4 regions of the Arthrobacter sedimenti genome follow, and region 2 is predicted to be linked to each of the others. Evidence: predicted binding sites of a transcription regulator. Region 2 holds the regulator's gene; each other region holds the start of a gene.
The links. Region 2 encodes LexA, which represses DNA repair genes until DNA is damaged. Its sites were predicted from a motif close to TCGAACANNTGTTCGA; they were not measured.
Positions count from the first base shown of each region.

Region 1: a site for LexA is predicted at 3,618-3,633, ahead of ACFO0G_RS13315 (shikimate dehydrogenase). Genes of this name have one in related genera too.
Region 3: a site for LexA is predicted at 2,981-2,996, ahead of ACFO0G_RS08880 (DUF6504 family protein). Genes of this name have one in related genera too.
Region 4: a site for LexA is predicted at 1,834-1,849, ahead of ACFO0G_RS14915 (LexA family protein). Genes of this name have one in related genera too.

Region 1 is NZ_JBHSDQ010000005.1:129,742-134,642, forward strand. Features, by position in the region: gene pcaH (protocatechuate 3,4-dioxygenase subunit beta) at 1-712, opposite strand, end outside; gene ACFO0G_RS13310 (bifunctional sugar phosphate isomerase/epimerase/4-hydroxyphenylpyruvate dioxygenase family protein) at 756-2,645, opposite strand; gene ACFO0G_RS13315 (shikimate dehydrogenase) at 2,645-3,526, opposite strand; gene ACFO0G_RS13320 (IclR family transcriptional regulator) at 3,681-4,544, opposite strand; gene ACFO0G_RS13325 (MFS transporter) at 4,779-4,901, shown strand, end outside.
Region 2 is NZ_JBHSDQ010000002.1:561,035-565,935, reverse strand. Features, by position in the region: gene ACFO0G_RS07855 (histidinol-phosphate transaminase) at 1-1, opposite strand, end outside; gene ACFO0G_RS07850 (LysM peptidoglycan-binding domain-containing protein) at 103-453, opposite strand; gene lexA (transcriptional repressor LexA) at 813-1,550, shown strand; gene ACFO0G_RS07840 (ATP-dependent DNA helicase) at 1,662-3,722, opposite strand; gene hflX (GTPase HflX) at 3,715-4,901, opposite strand, start outside.
Region 3 is NZ_JBHSDQ010000003.1:162,409-167,309, reverse strand. Features, by position in the region: gene ACFO0G_RS08885 (DNA polymerase III subunit alpha) at 1-2,583, opposite strand, end outside; gene ACFO0G_RS08880 (DUF6504 family protein) at 2,595-2,945, opposite strand; gene ACFO0G_RS08875 (hypothetical protein) at 3,077-3,466, shown strand; gene ACFO0G_RS08870 (chorismate mutase) at 3,491-3,811, opposite strand; gene ACFO0G_RS08865 (VOC family protein) at 3,831-4,253, shown strand; gene ACFO0G_RS08860 (SOS response-associated peptidase) at 4,279-4,901, opposite strand, start outside.
Region 4 is NZ_JBHSDQ010000006.1:170,365-175,265, reverse strand. Features, by position in the region: gene ACFO0G_RS14920 (Y-family DNA polymerase) at 66-1,346, opposite strand; gene ACFO0G_RS14915 (LexA family protein) at 1,389-1,820, opposite strand; gene ACFO0G_RS14910 (hypothetical protein) at 1,958-2,800, shown strand; gene ACFO0G_RS14905 (HAD family hydrolase) at 2,915-3,733, shown strand; gene ACFO0G_RS14900 (hypothetical protein) at 3,854-4,102, shown strand; gene ACFO0G_RS14895 (glycerophosphodiester phosphodiesterase) at 4,152-4,901, shown strand, end outside.

The DNA of each region.
Region 1 (4,901 bases), on a different contig from region 2:
CGATGGTCTGGTAGATCGGATCCAGCGGGAAAAGCTGGTCACCCGGGAAGTACATCTGGGTGATGATCCGCTGGGTGAACTCGCTGCCGAACAGCGAGAAGTGGATGTGCGCCGGCCGCCAGGCATTCAGGTGGTTCTTCCACGGGTAGGCGCCGGGCTTGATGGTGATGAAGCGGTAGGAGCCGTCCGCGCCGGTGATACAGCGGCCGATGCCCGTGAAGTTGGGGTCGATCGGGGCGGGGTGCTGGTCCCGCTTGTGGATGTAGCGGCCGGACGAGTTGGCCTGCCAGATTTCCACGAGCTGGCCCGCCACCGGGCGGCCGTCGCCGTCCAGGACCTTGCCGGACACGATGATCCGCTCACCCAGCGGCTCCCCGTTGTGCTGGATGGTCAGATCCGACTCCAACGCGTGCACGTCCTGGTGCCCGAACGCCGGCGAGAACAGCTCAATGGTTTCCGGGTCCGCGTGTTGCAGGCTCTTGGTGGGATGGCGCAAAATGCTGCTGCGGTAGGGCGGGTAGTCCAGTCGCGGCTGGATTTCCTGCCCGGCACCGTCCTTGAGGGCCCGCTGGTAGGCCTCGCCGATGGCGGTGATCTCTGCACTGAGATCCGCCTGCGACTCGACGGCCTTGTCCAGCTGGTGGGCAGCCTTTGGTTCGGCCGGGGGCACGAGTTCCTCCGACTCCAGCTCCTCGGTGATGTTTTCCGACACGGCTGGCTCCTTTCTGATCTGTTCGGGTTGCTTGGCTTGTGGTTTAGGGGGTGCGGGTCCAGGTGCTGCGGTGCAGCGAGTCGTACTGGACCGCGTGCCGCACCGGGGCGTTCGGCGCGCCGTAGCCGTCGTAGTTGCCGCGGCGTTCCACCATTTCGAAGAACACGCTGCCCACGGTGGCGGTGTAGAAGTGCAGGAATTCCCCGTCCGCGTCCCGGTCGAAGAGCAGGTTGAGCTCCTGCAGGGTGGCCAGGAATTCCGGCTCAAGATCAAACCGGGCGTCCAGGTCCTCGTAGTAGTTGGCGGGGATCTGCAGGAATTCCAGGCCGCGGTCCCGCGCGGCGCGGGCAGTCGCCACGAGATCGTCCACAGCGAAGGCGATGTGCTCCTGGTAGGTCTTGCGGGCCTCGTTCCGTGCCTGCTGGATGGGGGCGAGGTTCAGCACCAGCCGCACCGCGCCGTCGGAGGTCTGCATGACCTGCGAGCGCACCAGGCCGCTGGGGCTGGGCACCTCGGCAAAGGGCTGGGGTTCCAGGGCCAGGGCACTGGTGTAGAAGAGGACTGCCTCGTCGAAGTGCTGCCACGGCTGTGCGAGGTTAACGTGGTCAATGACCGCGCTGGCGCCCGCGGAGGGGTGTTCCAGCCCTTCGCCGAACTCATGCGTCCATGCCGCCGTGCCGTCGGGGCTGCCCTGGCACAGGAAGATCTCGGTGGAGTCCGGCGCTGAGATGCCTTGGAATACTTCCTCGTCCGCCTGCACCTTGCGGGCCACCACGGGGGCCTTGAGCTGCTGGGCCCGGGCGGACGCAATCACGGGGGAATCGACGTCGAACCCCAGCGCGGCAATGGCCGGCTCGGCGTGCTGCGCGGCCTGTTCGTTGATGATCACCCGGGCCTGGCCCATGGTCCACAGCTGGACATCCTTGGTCCGGTGCCTGCCCTCGAACGCGAAGCCCAGCTGGCCCAGGAGCTTCTCCAGCTGCGCGGTGTCGTCCGCCTTCACCTCGGCGAAGTTGAAGCCTGCGGGCTCGTTCACCTTGGGCAGGGTGGCGAGCTCCATGGGATAACGACGACGGAGGGCGCCGCCGTTGCCCGGCGCGTCTGCGGCGGAGGTGCTCAGCCATTTTGCGCTTTGCTCCTCCAGCCAGATCAGGGACCGCATGGCATCCACCGCGGTGCGCTCGACGTCCGACTGGCGGAAGACGTCGTTGAAGACCTCCAGCGACACGGGTCCGGTGTAGCCGGCGCGGACCACGTGGCCCATGAACTTGGCCAGCTCGAACTGGCCCTCACCGGGGAACACCCGGTAGTGGCGGCTCCATGACAGGACGTCCATGGAGAGCTTTGGGGCGTCCGCCACCTGGACGAAGAAGATCTTGTCCGCGTTGATGTCCTCGATGGGCGCAGTGTCCCAGTCCCGGCTCAGGATGTGGAAGGAGTCCAGGCAGGTTCCCAGGTTGGGGTGGTCCACCATCTCCACCAGCCGGTAGGCGTGCTCGTAGTCGTTGACGTATTTGCCCCACGCCAGGGCTTCATAGGCCACCTTGACGCCGTGGTCCCCGGCCAGACTGGCAAGCTGTGCCAGCTGTTCGGCCCGGACAGCGTCATCGTCAATTGTGGCGGTGGCAACGTTGGAGCACACCAGGATGGTGTCCATGCCAAGGCGGGCCATAAGCTTGAACTTGGCCTCTGCGCGGCGCAGGTTGGCCTTCAGCAGGTCCGGCGTGACGCCGTCGAAGTCCCGGAACGGCTGGTACAGGTCCAGGCCAAGCCCCAGGTCGGCTGCCGTCTTCCGCACGTCCTCGGGGCTGAGCGGGGAGGTGACCAAGTCCTGTTCGAAGATCTCGATGCCGTCGAAGCCGGCGATGGCGCAGGCCTGCATCTTTTCCTTCAGGGTGCCGGAGAGGCAAACCGTGGCGATTCCGGTGCGCATCAGGCGGCCACCTCCTCGGCGGCCACGAGCTCCAGGAAGTGGCTGCGCATGCGCGCCGGGTCTGCCTCGAGCCCGGTGAAGATCCGGAAGGCGTCGGCGGCCTGGCCCACGGCCATCCGGCCGCCGTCCAGCACCTCGCAGCCCTTGGCGCGGGCGCCGCGGACCAGTTCGGTGTCGATGGGGCGGTAGACAATGTCCGCCACCCAGTGCCGGAACTCCAGCAGGTCCAGGTCCAGCGGGACGCCGGGATGCGCCGCCATGCCTACGGGGGTGCAGTGCACCAGGCCGTCGGCCAGGCGCATCAGCTGCGGCAGCTCCGCCGTCGTGCGTGCCGTGATGGTGCTGTCCGGGAAAAAGCCCTGCAGCTCGGCAGCCCTGGCGGCGGCCCGGGCGGGGTCCATGTCCACGAGGTCCAGCGTGCGCACGCCGGCGGTGAGCAGGGCGTAGGCGACGGCGGATCCTGCGCCGCCGGCACCCAGCTGCACCACGCGGTCCAGTTTCGCACCGGGCAGGCCGGACGCCAGGGCTGCAGCGAAGCCGGAAAAATCCGTGTTGTGGCCGATGAAGCGGCCGTCGCGGATAACCACCGTGTTGACGGCGCCCAGCCGGCGGGCGTCGGGGCTTATTTCGTCCAGGTGCTGCAGGACCAGCTGCTTGCAGGGATGGGTAATGTTCAGGCCATTGAAGCCCAGGGTGCGGGCACAGTTCAGGATGCTGCCCACTGATTCGGCGGTCAGCCCCAGTTCCAGCAGGTCGATGGGGCGGTACAGGTAGCGCAGGCCCTGCACGTCACCTTCCCGCTCGTGCATGGGTGGCGTGAGCGACGGCATCACGCCATCACCGACCAGTCCCACCAGGTAGGACTCAGTTCGATTGCTCATGCGTGCAGCTCCTTTGGTACAGCACCTGGCAGCGGCGGAACTTTGCCGCGCTGCGGGTGATAGGGATTACGGTACATCAAATGTTCACTTATCGCACTTATGTTCTAGATGCGAACACGGGTGATTTTGGGGCAGGCCCGTATCTCGGGTCCTGCTACCTCTGCGGCAGCCGCGCGGCCAACTCGGCAGCGGCTTCCTGCAGCAGGGGCACGTGGGCGATCAGCTCGTCCAAGCCCAGGCGGAAGACGGGCACGGCAGTTGCCAACGAGGCGAAGGCGTGCCCCTGGTCGTTGAGCAGCGGTACGGCCACTGCGCGCATTCCGGCTTCGTTTTCCTCGTCCATGACGGCGTAGCCCTGCCGGCGAACTTGCTCGATTTCAGCCCTGAAGGCGTCGCGGTCGGTGATGGACTTCCCGGTGAGCGCCTCCAGCGGGAGCTCGGCCAGCAGCTTTTCGCGTTCCGCGTCCTCCGCAAATGCCACCAGGGCCTTGCCCACCGCGGTGGTGGAGAGTGAGCCGAGGTGGCCGGGGTCGCTGGTGACGCGGAAGGTCTGCGGCCCGTCCACCTTGCTGACGGTCAGGTGGTGCAGGCCGTCGCGGACGCTAAGGATGGTGGCCTCGCCGGTCCGCTCGGTGACCCGGCGGAGGATGGGCATGGCCGTCCCGGCGAAGCCGTGGTGGTTGGAGACCCGCTGGCCCAGCTGGAAGATCCGCAGGCCCAGGTGGTAGCGGCGTCCATCCGGCTCATAGTCGACGAAGCCGTCACGGGTCAGGGAGCCGAGCAGGCGGTAGGTGGTGCTGAAGGGAAGTTCCGCCCGGCGGGATATGTCCGCGGCGGTGGCGCCGCGCGGTTCGTCACCCAGCAGGACAAGCAGGCCAAGGGCCTTGCCCACCATGTCCGTGCGGTCGGCAGGACGCGCGCCGACCTTCCCCTCCGGAGGCATGGCGTTCACGGGTTCCGCGATGGGGGCTGCGACAGCGGATTCTTCATTGGCCGCTGTGGTTTGGTTCACACTCATAGCTCAATGTTGCCACAATGTGAGAGCTACTTCTAGATAGTGATTATTTTTCTTGACAGGTGACAGCCCTCACAGTCATAGTTTCTGTATCGCACAAGTAGCTCCCACCATGTGGCTATTTATGCCGGGTCTTTTCCGGACTCCAGCCGCATCGCGCCCCGCCCGCACCAAGGCAGCGGCGGCTGCGACCCCCCAGATCCATCCGCGACAATGTCGTCACACCAAAGGAACACCATGAGCAAGACACTTCCGTCCGCAGGGGCAGGTGCCCTCACGCAGGCCGGGACGCCCCGGAAGGCCGCCCTCGCCAGCTTCCTCGGCAGCGCCGTCGAGTACTACGACTTCTTTATCTTTGGC
Region 2 (4,901 bases):
CCTGAACAGTTTAGTTGCCGCGGCAACGACCGGAAAATGTGACGGGTCTTGTTCGCCCTCGGCGTGTGCCTCGACAGCCTGGCGCCGGGCGGAGAGCGAGCCTCAGTGTGTTGGGACGAACAGCTGCTGCCCCGGCAGGACGGATCCGGCGCTGAGGTTGTTGAGCTGAACGATATCCGCGACCACGTCGCGGGCATCGCGGTCCGGATCAACCGCACCGGCGATGGTCCACAGCGACTGGCCCGGCTGCACCGTTACGGTGACCGTGGGTGTCACCGCCAGGTCCGCCGCGGAGTCGGAGGCCTTGGCCGGCGAGTTGAAGAACCCCGACAGCGACAGCAGGAGAACCGCGAGGAGTACCAGCGGAACTCCGATCAGGACGATCCGTCCCCGCCGGGTGAGCCGAAGGGGCGCGGGTGAAGCTGAAACCTGGTGACGAGATGAAGCTGACATGAACTGAGCCCTCCTGGACCTGCCGTGCTGCCCGGGTGTCCACCCGCGGCTGCCCCGACCCTTCAGACCGCGGTCCGGAACTTCCTCCGGCCACGTTTTCGAATAGGGCATGCGCTGGTTAGAATACATGTTCGAACTTTGCTTGTTAAGTTTTAGCACTTATCAACGAACAATGTCGAGACTCGCTAGAACAAATGTTTGAAAAAGCAATGCGGCTGGCCTAGCTTTGAAACCAAAGAACAACCACCCCTGAAGTTGAACAGCAGGGTCTGACAATGACAGTGGGAGTCCTTCCGGCGGTGCATGCAGACCAGCACCGGGGTGGAAGATCCGGCGGCAAGCGAAAGGCATTGGCGAATATGGCAGCAGCAGCCGCCGGGGGCAGGACCGCCCCGCAAAGCAAGAGGACTGCCAAGGGCCTGACCCCCCGGCAAAAGAAGATTCTCGAAACCATCCAGCGCTCGGTCAATGAGAACGGGTATCCGCCCTCCATGCGCGAAATCGGCGATACCGTGGGGCTGGCAAGCCTGTCCAGCGTGACCCACCAGCTCTCCCAGCTGGAGAAACTGGGTTACCTGCGCCGCGATCCCAAACGGCCGCGCGCCATGGAAGTGCTGATGCCCCTCACGCTGGACGGCGGTTCCGGCAAGGCAGCAGGCAACTCTCCTGCACCGCAGCCAGCCGGTGCGGGTGCATCGGTCACCGAACTGCCCACCGCGCTCGATACCGCAATGGTTCCGCTTGTGGGCCGGATTGCTGCCGGCGGTCCCATCCTGGCCGAACAGCTGGTCGAGGATGTCATGCCGCTCCCCCGCCAGCTCGTGGGCCAGGGCGAACTCTTCATGCTGCGGGTGGCCGGCGATTCCATGGTGGACGCCGCCATTTGCGACGGCGACTGGGTGGTGGTCCGGCGCCAGGCCGACGCCGCCAACGGGGATATCGTTGCTGCGCTGCTCGACGACGAAGCAACGGTCAAAACTTTCCGCCAGCGCGACGGCCACACCTGGCTGCTCCCCCAGAACACACAGTACGAACCCATCCTGGGCGACCACGCCACCATCATGGGCAAAGTCGTCTCGGTCCTGCGTTCGCTCTAGCGCGTTGCCCCCGGCGCGTACTGGCCGGCCCAAACCCACATCCGAAAAGTGCCTTAATCTGCCCCAGGTCCGCCCCTGTTTTACCGCGGCGGGCCTGGGGCACTTCCGGGTCTATCGGAGCGCGTCCGCGCCCAGCCTGGTGAGGGCTGCCAGCGCCTTGCTGCGGTCAGTGGTGGCCCAGAACGGAGGCAGGGCGCCCCGCAGGAATCCGGCGTAGCGCTCGGTAGCCAGCCGCGAGTCGAGTACGGCCACCACACCTTTGTCTCCCGTTGACCTGATCAGCCGCCCGGCACCCTGGGCCAGCCGGATCGCGGCGTGGGTGGCTGAAACGGACATGAAACCATTGCCGCCCGCCTGCGCCACGGCACGCGACCGCGCCGTCATCAGCGGATCGTCGGGTCGCGGGAACGGGATCCGGTCAATCACCACCAGCCGGCAGGAACCGCCCGGGACGTCGACTCCCTGCCACAGGGACATGGTTCCGAAAAGGCAGGTGTCCGGTTCATCGGCGAACTGCTTAACCAGGGCAGTCATGGTCGATTCCCCTTGGCAGAGGACGGTCATGTCCAGCTTGGGCCGGAGGGCGTCGGCAGCTTCCTCGGCCGCGCGGCGTGAGGAGAACAGGCACAGGGCTCCCCCGCCGGACGCCTTGATCAGTGCTTCCAGTTCCTCCAGCGCCTCCGGGGACACGCCGCGGCCGGGCTTGGGCAGGTGTCCGGCGACGTAGAGGATGCCCTGCTTGGGGTAGTCGAAGGGTGAGCCGACGTCCACGCCGGTCCAGCTGGGAGCGCCGTCGCCGAGAAGGCCCAGCCCTCCTGCAGCGGGTTCGAAAGCGGAACCGATGGCCAAGGTGGCGGAAGTCAGCACCACCGTATGGTCGGCAAAGAGCCCTTCCCGCAGCCGCCCGGCGACGGACAGCGGGGCAATGTTGATCAGCACCGGTGCATTCTCATCCGGCTGCGAGTAGCCCTGGCCGGGGTCGAAGGTGCTGGCGCGGGAGAACCACACCACTTCCCGGTTCTCCCGGGCGGCTACCAGACGCTCGCATAGTTCCAGGATGAGCATGAGGCGGGACCTGGCCAGCTGCCGGCCGCCGTCGGCCGTGGTGTTGCTGTCCCCCTTGGAATCGGACAGTGCAGCCCGGCAGGCCTCACGCAGCTGGTCCACACAGTCCAGCTGTTCATCGTTCAGGCCATTGGGAAGCAAGCCATTCGGTGCGCCGGCGAGGGCCAGCTCAAGGTTGGCGGCGGCGGCGTTGAGGGCGTCAACGGTGATGGCGGTGTGTTTCCGTGCACCGGCAGCGGCGGCGTGCACCATCGCGACGGACAGTTGCCCCGACACGGCTCCGGTGACCCGGTCCTGGAGTTCGTGCGCTTCGTCCACCACCACGACGTCGTATTCAGGCAGGACGGCAAGTCCTTCGAAGGCGCTGACGGCGAGCATGGCGTGGTTGGTCACCACAACGTCCGCTTCGGCAGCGTCCTGCCGGGCGAGTTCGCTGAAGCACTCTGCAGCCATGGGGCATTTCTGGGCGCCCAGGCACTCCATGGACGTTACGGAGACCTGCCGCCAGGCGCGGTCGGTCACGCCCGGGAGCAATTCGTCCCGGTCCCCTGTAGCCGTTTTCTCCGCCCACTCGCGGAGCCGGACCACTTCCTTCCCAAGCTGGGAGGAGGGTCCGCCCACGGACGCGGCAAAGTGCGGCACGCTGGTGTCCTCGCCAAGCGAGAAAAGCTGCCCTTCGGAGGGCTCCTCGGAGGGGAAACCGCCTTCGAGCTTGTGGCGGCAGACGTAGTTGGAACGGCCTTTGACCAAGGCGACCTTGACCGGACGTTCCAGTGCCGGGGTGATGTTCTTCAGGAGCCGGGGCAGGTCCCTGCCCACGATCTGGGTTTGCAGGGCAAGCGTGGCCGTGGAGACCAGCGCAGGCTTGTTGCTTTCCAGGGCATGGGCGATCAGCGGCACGAGGTAGGCAAGCGATTTGCCGGTGCCGGTGCCCGCCTGGACCAGCAGGTGGTTGCCCGTTTCGATGGCGCGGGCCACCTGCAGGGCCATTTCGTGCTGTCCAGTGCGGCTTTGTCCACCCATGCCTGCGACGGCCCGGTCGAGCAGTTCGATGACGAACTGCTCGCCGGCCGTCTGCGCGGCTTCGTCCGCCGCGGTGTCAGTCATTGACGGTGAAGGGTACCAGTTCGGACGCCAGGCCCTCCCGGACCATGACGGCAGCCCTGGTGCCGGCCTCCACGTGGTCCATGCTGAGGATCTCGGCGTCGGACTCGTGAAGCTTGCTGATCAGGTCGCCGCGGTCGTACGGGATGAGCAGCTGCATCTTCACCGACGGCCGGGGAATGGATTCGCTGATGACCTTCAGCAGTTCCGGGATCCCTTCGCCCGTGCGTGCTGACACCACCACATGGCGCGGTTCGCGCTGCCTCAGCCGCTCCACCACGAAGGGGTCGGCGGCGTCAGCCTTGTTCAGCACGATGATCTCCGGCACCTTCCGGGCGTCGACTTCGCTGAAGACCTTCCGGACGGCAGCAATCTGGCCTTCCGGATCGGGGTGCGAGACGTCCACCACGTGCAGGATCAGGTCCGCGTCCGCCACTTCCTCGAGCGTGGAGCGGAAAGCCTCCACCAGCTGGGTTGGCAGCGAACGGACGAATCCCACGGTATCGGCCAGGGTGTAGCCCAGGCCGTCGGCGGTTTCCGCCTTGCGGACCGTGGGATCCAGCGTGGCAAACAGCGCGTTCTCCACGAGGACCCCGGCGTCGGTGAGGCGGTTGAGCAGGGAGGACTTGCCGGCGTTGGTGTATCCGGCGATGGCCACGGAGGGCACTTCATTACGACGGCGGTTGGCCCGCTTGGTTTCGCGCGCGGGCTTCATCGCGGCGATTTCGCGCCGCAGCTTGGCCATGCGGGTACGGATGCGGCGCCGGTCCAGTTCGATCTTGGTTTCACCGGGGCCACGGGAGCCCATGCCGGCGGCGGCGCCACCGACCTGGCCACCGGCCTGGCGGGACATCGACTCACCCCAGCCGCGCAGGCGCGGAAGCAGGTATTCCAGCTGGGCGAGTTCCACCTGCGCCTTGCCCTCGCGGCTCTTGGCGTGCTGGGCGAAGATATCCAGGATCAGGGCAGTCCGGTCGATGACCTTGACCTTGACGATGTCTTCAAGAGCACGCCGCTGCGAAGGTGCCAGTTCGGCGTCCACCACCACGGTATCCGCTCCCGTGGACATCACGATGTCCTTGAGTTCCTGTGCCTTGCCCGAGCCCAGGAAGGTTCCGGGGTCCGGCTTGTCGCGGCGCTGCACCAGCCCGTCGAGGACTTCCGAACCCGCGGTCTCGGCGA
Region 3 (4,901 bases), on a different contig from region 2:
GGGGATGCCCAGCCGCCGGGCTTCAGCCACCAGAAGCCGTTTGGGGTACATCCCCGGATCGTGCTCCCACAAGCCCGCCAGGAAAGCTTCGGGATGGTGTGTTTTGAGCCAGGCGGACTGGTAGGTGGGAACCGCGAAGGCAGCGCCATGGGCCTTGCAGAAGCCGAAACTGGCAAAGGACTTCAACGTCCCCCATACCTTGTCCACTACCTCGGGGGTGTACCCCCTCACCTTCGCGTGGCGCCGGAAGTATTCCTCCACCTGCGCTTCCCCCGCCTCGTTGCTCAACGCCCTGCGGAACTCGTCGGCCTTGGCCAGCCCGCAACCGGTCATGATGTCGAGGGTTTTCAGGATCTGTTCGTGGAAGACCGTGACCCCATGGGTTTCCTGCAGCACGGGTTTGAGGTCCGGGTGCGGATAAACCTCAGGGGCAAATCCGTGGCGGTGTTCCAGGAAGGGCCGCACCATGTCCGATTTCATCGGCCCGGGGCGGAACAGGGAAATATCGATGATGAGGTCGTTGAATTCCCGGGGCGCCATCTTTCCGATCAGTTCCCGTTGCCCGGGGGATTCAATCTGAAAGCAACCCAGGGTGTGCGTGCTCCTGATCAGTTCATAGGTTGGTTCATCGTCAAGGGGGACGGCGTTGAGGTCGATCCGGCCGTCCCCGGCAATGTAGTCCGGGCCGGTGCCATCGGGTCCCAGTGGGTGCCTGCCCGCTGCCACCACGTCCTTTTTGGTGGGGTGGATGCGTATTATCTCCCGGACGGCGAAAGCCATTGCGCTTTGCATGCGGACACCCAGGACATCGAGTTTGAGCATGCCCATGGGGTCCATGTCGTGTTTATCGAACTGGCTCATGGGCAGGCCAAGCCCGCTTGGCTGGACCGGGGTGCGGTCCAGGAGCGTGGCATCACCCAGGATCACGCCGCAGGGGTGCATGGAGATGTGGCGGGGGAGCCGGTCCAGGCGTTCAGTCAGATCCACCAGCAGGTCCAGCTGCTGGTTGCCATCGGCATCGCGCTGTTCAACCCTGCCGGCAAACTCCCGGAGCTCGGGCTTTTCCTGCAACGCCTCCCGGAACTTCCGGGCCGAAAACCGCCACAGCTGCTTGGCGATCTCCCCCACCTCGCCGTCGTCCATACCCAGCGCCAGCCCGGCGTCGCGCACTGCCCCCCGCGCCCGGTATCCGTTCTGCATGCTCATCAGGGTGACCCGCTCTGACCCGAACCGCTCGAAGATCCGCCGGTAGACGTTGTGGCGTTCAGCGCTTTCGACGTCGATGTCGATGTCCGGAAGGGTGGCGCGGTCGTTGGAAAGGAACCGTTCGAAAATGAGGTCGTGCTGGAGGGGGTTCACATGGCTGACGTCAATCAGGTAGTTGACCAGGCTGGAGGCCCCCGATCCCCTGGCAGCCGCCCTGACCCCCATGTCCTGGATCATCCGGGACACCTCCGCCACCGTGAGGAAGTAGGAGGAAAATCCGAGGTTGTTGATGATGCCCAGTTCATGGTCAAGCCGAAACAGCATGTCCTTCTCTGCCTTGCCGCTGACACCGGGGAACCGCCTGCCGATTCCCGCATGGCAGCGCTGGATGAGTTCGGCGTGCGGATCCTGGTTGATGCCAATGACTGACGCCTCAGGGACAACTGGCTGTTTCCAGCCCATATCGGTGGTGGGGTCGATCCGGCAAAGATCGGCGAGCGCCTCGGTCTGGGCCATCAGCTGCTTGAGGTCCGCGGCACCATAACCTGCAGCGGAAATGATCTCCTTCCCCAGGGCCAGCATGTGCTCCCCGGTTTTAAGCCATCCCTGTCCGGTTGGCTGCAGCAGCGGCTCTCCTGCCAGTTCCGGTAGGGACTTCAAGGTCCTGGCAGAGTCCAGGACGTCGGCAGTTGGGGCTCCATCGGCAGCGCAGTAGCGGACGGCATTGGTGAGGATGGCAGGTACATGGTGCTCCTCGGCGAGCCTGAGCATGCGGACGGCATGGGCCGTGCTGAACGAGGTACCCGGTGCGCTGAGCTGGGAGACGATTTCCGCCACCACTGTTCCAGCGGGCATGGCGTCGATCCATTGCTTGAACAGGGTTCGGGGGCGCAGGTACCGCCGCCCACCCATGGCCCTTCCGACGTCTGAGTCAGGTCCGAGCAGGACGGTCAGCACCGGCTTGAGGGTTTGGGGGTCCAGGGTGCGGGAGGCAAGTTCGGCGCGGGTGACTGCCGCGGGGACCGCTCCCCCGGCCTTCCCCGATGTCCTGGCGTGGGCATCGGATACCAGCCTGCAGAGCGCACGGTAACCGGCACCGTTGTTATTGCCCCTGGCCAGCACCACCACCCGGCCGGCTACCTGCGTGCGGTGATCGCCGTCGTCGTCAAAGACTGCCAGGTCCACCCCCACAATGGGATCGATGCCGGCAGCCATGCAGGCCTTGAGGTGCTTGATGGTGCCATACAGGCCATCCCTGTCGGTGCAGGCAAGGGCAGTAGCCCCGTCCGCGGCGGCTGCCATGGCCAGCTCCTCCGGCCAGGAGACGCCGTAGTGGGCGCTGAATGCTGTGGAAACGTGTAGGTGGGTGAAGCTCATGCTGTTCTGTTTCAGGCAGTTCTGGGGCGTAGCGCGTCATGGATCCGCAGCAGCCGCCATCGGCCGCTGGGGATGTGGCGGGACAGGTCAAGGGTGAGGGTTTCTGCACCGGCAGGATCATTGGGACCCCCGGGGCGGGGTGGCTTCCGGCTTGGGATCACCTGGATGCGCCAGATTTCGTGGTCCACCACGCCCTGCCCGCTTCCCAATGGAGCCCTGGCGTCCTCCGCCCACCATTGCCGGCGTTCGTACCACCGGACAGGTTCGGCGCAGACCGTGTAGGACCGGCCTGCCCAGGTGAGGGATTCCGGCTGGCCCGCAGCGGAGCACACCACGTCAACGGACTCGCTGAACATGCCCATGGCGCCTCCCCGGACGGTAAACCTGGAATGGTTATTCGAACATGTATTCGAATACTGCCAGTCTACGCCGCGTCTGCAGCAAAACATAGGCGGGGGTGGACGGAGCGTGCGGCAGGGAGCAGGATGTTGGCATGAGTACCGATGACGCACTCCTAAAGCAGGCAAGCATCAAGGCCCAGGACTCCACCATCCTTGCCACGTTCGATATCGACGGCGCCATTCCGGAATCCGGCGCCTACGTGGTGGGGCTGATGGGAGCCTCGCCGGACTATTCATTCCAGCGGCGGCTGTGCATTGAATTCATGAACGGGGAGGCAATCGCCTGCTACTCGTTCAACCGGGACCAGGGGGTCGAGGAGGATTACGACCTGTCCGGGGTGTCCCATTCGGACAACAGCATTACCGGGAGCTTTCCCCTTTCAGCGCTGGATGGGCTGGGAAAGGGGCACGTCATCTCTGCCTTCAGCGAGGCGGACGGACGGGAGTTCCAGCACGGAGTGCCGGTGGAGGAGGCCCTGTAGCCCCCTCCACCAACACTTTAAAGTTCAGCTGTTTTCTTTGTGGATCCGCAGTTCAAGTTCAATGAACGCGGAGATCATGGCCCGGTACGTTGACTCCACGATGTCCGGGTCGATGTCCTTTTTCTCCGCAGCGGAACGGACATGCTCAATGATGCGCTCCACCCGTCCGGGGGCGCGCACCTCGGCGTCATCCCCCTTGAGGGTTCCGGCAATCCTGATCAGCCGTTCGCGGCGGGCAATGAGGGTGACAATCTGCTCATCCACCTCGTCAACGGCAATCCGGACGGCCGCGAGCTGTTCCTTGTCGGCCCGGGCATCCCTGTCGTTTCCTTGAATTGTCGCCATCGTCTGACAGTATCGAAGCATGGAGCCCAGAGTCGACTTTATCTCCCTCGGTGTCCGCAACGTTGCGGATTCGCGCGCCTTCTACATTGACGGCCTTGGCTGGCCGGTCCACCGGGAGGCGGCCGGGGAGGTGCTGTTCATCCAGGTGAACCACGGCCTGGTGCTCTCCCTCTGGGACGCACGCCAGATGCAGGCCGAAGCAGGCACGAATCCGCCGTCCGGTGTCCCCTGCATCACCCTCAGCCATAACGTGGAAAGTCCGGCGGACGTGGACAGGATCATGGAGGAGGCAGCGGCTGCGGGCGCTGCCATCATCGCCGAACCGGTCACCCAGCCCTGGGGCGGCTACACGGGGTACTTCGCCGACCCCGACGGCTTCCGCTGGGAGGTGGCCTACAACCCCACCTGGGCAGTGGACGACGGCGGTACGGTCACCGTGTGAAGGCAGGGCGCCTTGAGCGGGGCTGCTAGAACAGCGCCTCCACCGGGCGGATCAGCTCGGGACCGTTGTTGCGCACATTGCCCACTTCCTTTCCCACGGAATCAACCTGCCAGTCGGCGGCGGCATCCTTGACCCTTGACCGCACCAGGTCCACGAGGCCGGCTGCGTCATCGGCGTGGGGGTCCAGCCAGGCTTCCATGGTGGCCTTGTCCATGGGCAGGGGCACCCTGTCGTGCAGTTCCGTCAGCTTCCCAAAGATGGTGGACTCCGTCCCCGGCGGAGGCGTGTCCGCGGTGAGGATGGATGTGGACAGCAGCCACCGCCCGGGCTCCCCCTCGGGCAGGGACGGGTCCTTCCACCATTCATAGAGGCCGGCGAAAACCAGTCCGTGGTACTGGCCAGGGTGCACGTAATACGGCTGCTTGGACTTCCCGGGGCCCTGCTTCCATTCGTAGTAGCCATCGGCCGGAACTGCACAACGACGTGACTTCGCGGCTTTACGGAACGCCGGTTTCTCCAGCACCGATTCGCTGCGGGCGTTAATCATGCTGGACCCGATTTTCAGGTCCTTCGCCCAGGACGCGACCAGGCCCCAGCGTGCCACATGCAGTTGCCGTACCTGCCTGGGCCCGGCGTTGTCCTCCTTCA
Region 4 (4,901 bases), on a different contig from region 2:
AAACCGCCCAGGCAGTAACGAGGTCCCGCCGCCGGCAATGCGCCGGCGGCGGGACCTGCTCCGTTTCAGGCCGCTTTGACCAGGGGGAGTTCGTCCCAGTGCGTGGTGTACCGGGGCGAGCGCATGTCCCGTTTCATGGTCCAGTCCAATCCGGACCTGATGCCCGCATGCCCCAACCCGATGGAGCCCCGCCCGAAGCGACGGCCCACGTCCTCAAGCAGGGGCCCGATGCCGCGTTCCTCATGCCGGTTTTCGAACGGCTCCAGCGGCGGCTGGTTTCCCGTAGGCCGCAGGTCTGTGAGCATAAGACCCGCCTTGGCATACTTCAGCCCTTCGCGGATGTGGGGCAACAGGGCGTGCGCGGCCTTGGTGAGCAGCAGCGGATCCGCCGTGGGCATGGGCAACGAGACGCACACAGAGGGATAAGCCTGTTCGTTGACCCTGAATGGGGAAGTGGCAGCGAACGCCGTCAGGACCTTCGCCTGCAGCCCGTGCTTTGAGAGCCTGGCACTCGCCTGCTGACCGTAGATGCTGAGGACCTCACGGAGGCCGGCGGCAGTGGCTACAGGCGTGGCGAAGGAGCGGGAGAAGATCAACTGGTCGCGTCCAATCCGTTCCTCCTCCATGGGGATGCACGGTGTGCCGCGCAGTTCCAGGACGGTGCGCATCAGCACCACGGAGAATTTGTCCCGGATCATCACGGGATCCGCCCGGATCAGGTCCAGGACGGTGAAAATCCCCAAAACGTTCAACCGCTTGCTGAGCCGCCCGGCGATGCCCCAGACCTCATCCACCGGCAAACGGCCCATCAAACCCTCCCGCACGTCAGCCGGAACCGACTCCCACAGGCAGACCCCGCCAAAAGCGGGATTGTTCTTGGCCCATTTATTGCAGAGTTTTGCCAGGGTCTTGGTGGGCGCAATGCCCACACAAACGGGAACCCCCACGTTCCGCCGGACTGCCTCTTTTATCCTCCGGCCAAGGGACAGCAGCTCATCCGGGGCGCCCTTGACGCCCAGGAACGCCTCGTCGATGCTGTAAACCTCCAGCCAGGCCGAGTACCTGCCCAACAGCTCCATCACACGGGCGCTGATGTCCCCATACAGCTCGTAGTTGCTGGACTTTGCCACCAGGCCCCATTCCTTGGCCCGCGGCGCGAGCTTGAACCAGGGTTCACCGGTGTTTATGCCCAGGGCTTTCGCCTCGGGGGAACGGGTTACCGCGCAGCCGTCGTTGTTGGACAGCACCACCAGCGGGCGCCCTTCAAGGGAGGGGTCGAACGCGCGCTCGGCTGAGGCATAAAAACAGTTGACGTCCACGTGCGCGATCTGCGGCATCTGCGGCATGACGGCAGGCTTGGCCACGGCAATTCTCACCCCTTGCGCAGCTCAGACATGGTGCAAGCACCTGGTTGCAACACCCCAGATGGTCAGCTCGGACAGGGCGGGGACGTGGATGTCCTGGTACTTGGGGTTCTCCGCCTGGAGCACCACTCCGGTGCGGGTGATGCGGAGGCGCTTGACCGTCAGTTCCCCGTCCAGCACCGCGATCACCACGGATCCGTCCCTGGGTTCCAGGGCGCGGTTCACGATCAGTTCGTCACCGTCGCTGATGCCCGCTCCCTCCATGGAGTCCCCGGTCACCCGGACCACGAAGGTGCTGGTGATGTCCTTGATCAGGTGCGCATTCAGGTCGATCCTGCCGTCGAAGTAGTCCTGTGCGGGCGACGGAAACCCGGCCGCCACCGCCACCGGCGAGATCAGCACCGAGAACAACGAGGCACCCGCATCTATCACGCGGGGACCGATAACAACGCCCACAACACACCTTTATTCGAAAATATGTTCGATAGTTTCAGTGTAGCCCCGGAGGCTGACAACGGACACTCCTCAAGGCTGGGGCGCCGAGGGGCTAGGCTGGGAGCACCGTCGGCTCTGGGGGGGAAACGATGCGGTTCTTGAGGTTTTGGTTCGTTCCGGCAGTGATGCTCGCCGCGCTCACGGGCTGCGAGTACAGCGGCCCGCCGGAGGGGCAAGCGGCGAAGCCGTCAACCACGGCGACAACGGCAACCCCGCAGGTGGCCACCGGCGAGGCGGCGGATCCGCGCGCGGCAGAGGTGCAGGCCATGCAGGAATGGTCGCGCCGGCAGCTGCAGCCCGACCTGCCAGGCCAGTTCGCCGGGGCCACCATGTCAAGCACCACAGTCAGTTACGGCTTTGCGGGGGCAAAACCCGGCCATTACGACGTTCACTTCACCTGCGAGGGTCCAATGGAGACGCAGCTGTCGCTCGCCACCCAGGCCGGCGACGAGGTTCTCACTCCTGTCCAGGTTCCCTGTGACGGTGCTGTCTTCAAGGCCCAGGTGACGCTTTCCATCGCGGGAGTGGAGTTCGTCATGAACCCTGCGGACGGCGCGGACGGCCGATACGCCTTCCGGCTGGTGCCGGCCTCCGCGGAGCATGCCGCCACTGTGCTGCAGGGAGCGGATGGGCTGAAGGCGCTGGTCGATGCCGGCCAGACCTCCGCTCCCGGACCTGCGGCGGAGCTCAAAGGGACGCTGGACCGGGACGGGGCAGGGTGCCTCATCCTGCAGGCGGAGGATGGGGACGATTACACGCTGATCTTCCCCGAAGGAACCAACCTCAGCGGCGGGACTCTCGTCCTGCCCGCCGGCCCCCGGCTTACCGGCGGCGATCCAGTAGTCCTCACCGGGCATCGGGTACCCGCCGATGAAAGCCTGAGCATGTGCCTGAACTACGCCCGGCTCTACTCCGTGGAATCGGCTGCCATCATCCGCTGATGGAAAGGGCACGTCCGCGTCCAACAGGCGCGGGGGTACTTCACGGGGAAGTACGACGGCGGCCGCCGCCTTCCAGCGCACGCCGGCTGCCCGAGCCCCACGTAGACTTGCAGGATGCGGCTGGTAGCAAGTGATATCGACGGAACGATCCTTGGGCACGACGGAAAAATCAGCCCCCGCACCGTCCGCGCCTTCCACGCCTGCCGTGATGCCGGCGTCGAACTTGTCTTCGTCACCGGCCGCCCACCCCGGTGGCTGCACCCCCTCGAAGAACAGCTGGGCCACACCGGACGGGTGATCTGCTCCAACGGCGCGGTGGTGTGGGATCTCGAGGCGGACCGCCTGGTCTCTGCCCGCACCCTGGCCATCAACACCGTCATGGAAGTCCGGAGCATCATCAAAGAACTCCGCCCGGCGGCGCTGTTCGCCGCGGAAACGCTCACCGGCTTCCATCTGGAACCGGGCTTCATCGAGAATGAATCCAGCGAGTTGCTCGCCGAATTCACCCCCGCGCCGCTGAAGGACACGCTCACCGGCGACGACTCCGTGGTGAAATTCCTCGCCATCGTCCGCGACGGCACGCCTGACGAATTCCTCGCCGAGGTGGCTCCCGCCGTCGGGCACCTGGCCGCCGCCACCCACTCCTCGCCCGGCGTCGCGATGCTGGAACTGTCCCTTCCCGGCGTCAACAAGGCTGTCACCCTGGCAGAGTATGCGTCCGCCCTGGGCATTGAGGCGGCCGACGTGGTGGCTTTCGGGGACATGCCCAACGATATCGAGATGCTCCGCTGGGCCGGACACGGCTATGCGATGGCCAGCGGCCACCCGGAGGCCATCCGCGCGGCAGGGCAGCAGGCGCCGCATTTTGACGACGACGGCGTGGCCCAGGTTTTGGAGGCCCGGCTCGCTTCCCTGGGCGTCCAGTTTTCCTGAAACTACCCTGCCGGCTCCGGCGGCACCGTTTTCCCAGCCTGCGCTCACCTGGCGTTTACCTTCCCGCCGTAGCGTGAAGCGTGGAGAGCAGGCACCTCCGCCGGCTCAAAGGGGGTAACGATGGCAAGAAGCACCAAGCAGCACGCAGCCGATGGGCCGCTCCGCGCAGCAACACCGGCCCCGCACTGGAAGCAGCTGCGCCAAGGCGACCGCGTCCGGGTCCTCTTTTCACCCGGCTTTGAGTCAAGCGGGGTGGTGGACACCATCACGCCGGACCACACGGCGGTTTGGGTCCACCTCGACGGCGGCCGCGGGCGCACCCTGCTGCATTGCAGCGACGGCGTGGACATCCTTCCGTGCACCGATTGAACTGCAGCAGCGCTGACTGAAGGCCTCGCGCCTCGGGTACGCTCGCAGTGTGACCCTGCCCTTCTTCGAGCACCCGGACGACGCCGGGCGGCAGCTGCCCATCGCCATCGCCCACCGCGGGTTCTCGGCCGAGGGGCTGGAAAATTCGATGGCCGCGTTCCGGGCCGGCGTCGAACTTGGCTTCCGCTACCTTGAAACGGACGTCCACACAACATCCGACGGCGTGCTGCTGCTCTTCCATGACGAAACCCTGGACCGGGTGACGGACGCCAACGGCCGGGTGGCGGAACTGCCCGCGGCGGAGGTGGCAAAGGCCCGGATCAACGGCCGCGAGCCCATCCCCACCTTCGACGAATTGGTCGCCGAGCTTCCCGGTGCCCGGCTCAACCTGGACGTCAAGGACTGGGGCTCGGTCCGCAGCACCGCGGCCGCCATCGAGCGGCACCAGGTGCACCACCGGGTGCTGGTCACCAGTTTTTCGGACCGCCGGCGGCGGGCGGTACTGAAGCTGCTCAGCCAACCGGTGGCTTCGTCCGCCGGAGTGGCCTCGAACGCCCTCTTCACGCTGCTGGGCCCGGTACTGCCACGCCCGGTGTTCCGGCGGCTCATGGGCCGGGTCCTCCGTGACGTGCACGCACTACAGGTACCCGTCCGGTATGGGCGGATACCTGTAGTCACTGCCGGCTTCATCCGGCGCGCCCATCAACTGGGCCTGGTGGTGCATGTATGGACCATCAATGAAGAGGCCGAAATGCACCGGCTCCTCCACCTTGGCGTGGACGGGATTGTCACGGACCGG